DNA from 2 places in the Actinomadura luteofluorescens genome. Region 1 is predicted to be linked to the other one. Evidence: predicted binding sites of a transcription regulator. Region 1 holds the regulator's gene; the other holds the start of a gene.
What was found. Region 1 encodes HspR, which represses chaperone genes until heat shock. Its sites were predicted from a motif close to ANTTGAGTCNNNNNGACTCAANT; they were not measured.

Region 2: the regulator HspR is predicted to act here: its motif matches at 1,319-1,341, upstream of lon (endopeptidase La).

Annotation. Positions count from the first base shown of each region.
Region 1 is NZ_JACCBA010000001.1:4,222,942-4,225,139, reverse strand. It holds gene clpB (ATP-dependent chaperone ClpB) at 1-930, opposite strand, end outside; gene BJY14_RS19520 (heat shock protein transcriptional repressor HspR) at 1,035-1,481, opposite strand; gene dnaJ (molecular chaperone DnaJ) at 1,487-2,198, opposite strand, start outside.
Region 2 is NZ_JACCBA010000001.1:7,577,247-7,579,444, forward strand. It holds gene BJY14_RS45935 (hypothetical protein) at 194-1,177, opposite strand; gene lon (endopeptidase La) at 1,377-2,198, shown strand, end outside.

The DNA.
Region 1 (2,198 bases):
CATCCGCAGCTCGCCGCGGGCCAGCATCGGCTTCAGCATGTTGCCGGCGTCCATCGCGCCCTCGGCCGCGCCCGCCCCGACGACGGTGTGCAGCTCGTCGATGAACGTGACGACCTGCCCCTCGCTCTGCTTGATCTCGTTCAGGACGGCCTTCAGCCGCTCCTCGAACTCGCCGCGGTACTTCGCGCCCGCGACCATCGCGCCGAGGTCCAGCGAGACCAGCCGCTTGCCGCGCAGCGACTCGGGGACGTCGCCCGCGACGATCCGCTGCGCCAGGCCCTCCACCACGGCCGTCTTGCCCACGCCGGGCTCGCCGATCAGCACCGGGTTGTTCTTCGTCCGGCGCGACAGCACCTGGATCACCCGGCGGATCTCCGAGTCGCGGCCGATGACCGGGTCGAGCCGGCCGTCACGCGCGGCCGCCGTCAGGTCGACGCCGTACTTCTCCAGCGACTGGTAGGTGCCCTCGGGGTTCTCGCTGGTGACGCGGGCGTGGCCGCGCACCTTCTCGAACGCGTCGAGCAGCGCCTCCGGCGTCGCGCCGAACTCCTTCAGCAGGCCCGCCGCCGGACCACCGTCCGCCGCCAGCCCGACCAGCAGGTGCTCGGTCGAGACGTATTCGTCCTCCAGCTGCTGCGCGCGGTTGGCGGCCGTGTTGATCGACCGCTGGAGCTGGCCGGACAGCCGCGGCGTCGCCACCGTCGACCCCTGCGCCTTCGGCATCCCCGCGAGCCGCTCCTCCGCCCGCCTGCGGATCACCTGCCAGTCGGCCCCGACCGCCTCCAGCAGCGGCACCGCCGTCCCGTCCGGCAGCCCGATCAGCGCCACCAGCAGGTGCTGCGGCTCCACCTCGGGGTGCCCCTCGGCCGCCGCCCTGCGGACCGCGACCGACAGCGCCTCCTGGCTCTTCTGCGTCAGCTTGTAGTCCATGCCCCACCCCGTGCTCTGTTCCTTCTGGGGGACGACCCCCAGACCCCCGACAACCGCCTGTTCCTTCTGGGGGACGACCCCCAGACCCCCGACAACCGCCCTGTTCAGTCCGAGTTGCGCTCGTGCCACACGACGACACTCGTGCGCCTGATGGGTACGAGGTCGGCGCCGGGAGTGCCGCCCGGTTCGCCGTGCCGCCGCTGCTGCGCCAGCCGCGCCGCGACCGCACGGGTCGATTCGAGTTCGTTCGCGAGGTCCTCCAGCGCCGCGTGCGCCTTGGCGAGCTCCTCGCGGAGCCGCACGTTGTCGCGCTGCAGCTCCAGGATGTGCTTGATGCCGGACAGGTTGATGCCCTCCTCCTGGGAGAGCCGCTGGATCTCCCGGAGCATCACGATGTCCCGCATCGAGTAGCGGCGTCCCCGGCCCGCCGTCCGGCCGGGGGACACCAGGCCCATCCGGTCGTAGGTGCGCAGCGTCTGCGGGTGGAGCCCGGACAGCTGCGCCGCCACGGAGATCACGTAGACCGGAGTGTCGTCGCCGAAGGGATCCATGAAGATCACTCCTGTCTGGCCTGCTGGAGGAGGTCGGCGCGCAGGTCCTCGCCCGCGCCCGCCGTCCGGAGCCGGTCGAGCGCCTCGCGCGTCTGCTCGTCGAGCTTCTGCGGGACGTGCACGTCGACGGTGACCAGCAGGTCGCCCTTCGTGCCGTCGCGCCGCGGCGCGCCCCGGCCCTTCACGCGGAACTTCCGGCCGTTCGGGGTGCCCTCGGGCAGCTTCAGCGTGACGGGCTGCCCCTGGAAGGTCGGCACCCTGATCTCGCCGCCGAGCGCCGCCTCGGGGAAGGTCACCGGGACGGTCAGCGTCAGGTTGTCGCCGCTGCGCCCGAACACCTGGTGCGGCAGCACCTTGATGTTCACGTACAGGTCGCCGGCCGGGCCGCCGTTCTCGCCGGGCGCGCCCTTGCCCTTCAACCGGATCTTCTGCCCGTCCGCGACGCCCGCCGGGATGCGGGCCTGGATGGTCCGGGTGCCGGTCGCGCGGCCGCTGCCGTGGCAGATCGGGCACGGGTCGTCCACGACCAGGCCCCGGCCGCGGCACTCCTTGCACGGCTCCTGGAAGCCGAAGTTGCCGAGGTTGCGGGTCTCGTGCCCGGTGCCCTCGCAGCTCGGGCACACCCGCGGCACGGTGCCGGCCTTGGCGCCCGTCCCGCGGCAGCCGTTGCAGGCCGCCTCGCTGGTCAGCTTGATCGGTACGGTGACGCCGTTCATC
Region 2 (2,198 bases), 3.4 Mb from region 1:
ACGACCCCCGCCGGAATCGCCTCGGCGTCGTGGAGCGGTGCCGGCCTAGGCCGCCGCGCGCCTCGTCGCCGAGACGCCGGTAGTGGCCTTGCCGGAAGCGGTGTACACGCGCGACCTCCCGTAGCGCATCCAAGATCTTCGCGCTGACCCTGGCATGCCCCGACCTCGCCCGCAACGGGTTTTTCCGCGAGCCTCAGCGCGCGTGGGGCTCGTCCATGTTCCAGGCGGCGGGCAGGGCGCCCCCGCACACGGCGCAGACGTAGTGGTCGTCCTTCACGATGTTGCGCTGGCGGCACTGGCGGCAACGCCGGAACACGATCGGGTGGGTGAACTCGGGGGGACGTTCAAGGCCGGCTCGGTCGAGAGCCGCCGCGACGGCCGTCCAGGAGGACGGGTCGGGGCAGTAGCCGGTCGACTGGTTGCTGATCTCGCTGACCGTCCAGGCGCCCCCGCTCGCGGCGAACGTGATCTCACCCGCGCCCAGCACGGGCTCGCGGCCCGCGCAGGCGACGTGCTCGCTGCGTTGCGGCGCCAGGCGCAGCGTCCCGTCCAGACCGACGACGTAGGTGAACGGCTCCTCCGCGTCCTGCGCCGTCTGCCCCGGCAGCCAGACGGCGAGGTCATCGTGCGACGCGACCGCCTGCCCGCGCCGCCCCGGCAGCGCCTGCTCGAAGATCTCGGCAGGCCCGACGTAGCGGTACTCGCGCGGCCCCGGCGGCTTCAAAGCCGCGGAGAAGGACGGCGCGACGGTGCGCCATGCGCACCCACCCGGATCGGTGAAGAGGTCGCTGGCGACCACGCGCGGATCGGACGCGCCGGTGCGGTAGTCCAGAGCGATCGCGACGTCGTCACCGGCATGCCGGTTGACCGCGATGAGAACGGCCGCGTCGACGTCCAGCCAGGGCAACTCCACCGGGGCGCCGCCCCGTCCCAGCCGGAAGAGCCCTGCGTGGCTCTCATGAAGACCCAGCAGCGCCCCCGTCTCCCTGCGCATCTCGTCGTAGTCGACGAGGAAGTCCAGCGGGTCCTCGAACCAGGGCATGACCTCGCGCAGCACGTCATCGCCGGGATGCCGCCACCGCCCCGTCTCCAGCAACTCCACGAGGAGTGCCGGCAGCACCAGCCCGCGAACGCGCACGCGTCCTCCGCCGCGCTCGACGCCCACAGCCCGATCCATGCGCCGAGCCTGCCACACGCCGCCCCTCGGCCGACGCCCGCTCAGGAGCTCCGGAGCCGGCCGTGGCCGAACACTTCGGCCACCGCGCGGGGTGATCGCTGAGAGCGAACGTTGCTGAGGAAACAAAATGCTGCTCCGCTTTCTTGAGTGTGTATGACTCAATCTTGCGGTTGGGTGTCCTACTGAGTTGGAGCTGAGCATGAGCGAGACCCTGACGCTGCCGGTGCTGCCCCTGGAGGACGGGGTCGTTCTGCCCGGCATGGTGGTGCCCCTGGACCTGTCGGAGAGCGGCGAGGTCCGGGCCGCGGTGGAGGCCGCGCGGGCGGTGGCGCAGACCAAGGGGCCGGGCATCCGGTCGGCGGCCAAGCCGCGGGTGCTGCTGGTGCCCCGGCTGAACGGGCAGTACGCCGGCATCGGCACGCTCGGCGTGATCGAGCAGGAGGGGCGGCTGCCCGGCGGTGAGCCGGGCGCGGTCGTCCGCGGCGTGCAGCGGGTGCGGATCGGCACCGGGACGACCGGGCCGGGCGCGGCGCTGTGGGTCGAGGGGACGGCGGTGGAGGCGCCGCCGGCGACCGGGCGCGCGCAGGAGCTGGCGAAGGAGTACAAGGGGCTGGTCAGCGCGATCCTGCAGAAGCGGGGCGCCTGGCAGGTGGTGGACGTCGTGCAGCAGATCGACGACCCCTCCACGCTGGCCGACAACGCCGGGTACGCGCCGTACCTCACCGACGAGCAGAAGATCGAGGTCCTGGAGACCGTCGACGTCGTCGAGCGGCTGACCCTGGTGATCGGCTGGACGCGCGACCACCTCGCCGAGCTGGACGTGGCGGAGACGATCCGCAAGGACGTCCAGGAGGGCATGGAGAAGACGCAGCGGGAGTTCCTGCTGCGCCAGCAGCAGGAGGCCATCCGCAAGGAGCTGGCCGAGCTGAACGGCGACCCGGCCGACGAGGAGGACGACTACCGGGCCAGGATCGAGGCCGCGAACCTGCCGGAGAAGGTGCGCGAGGCGGCGCTGAAGGAG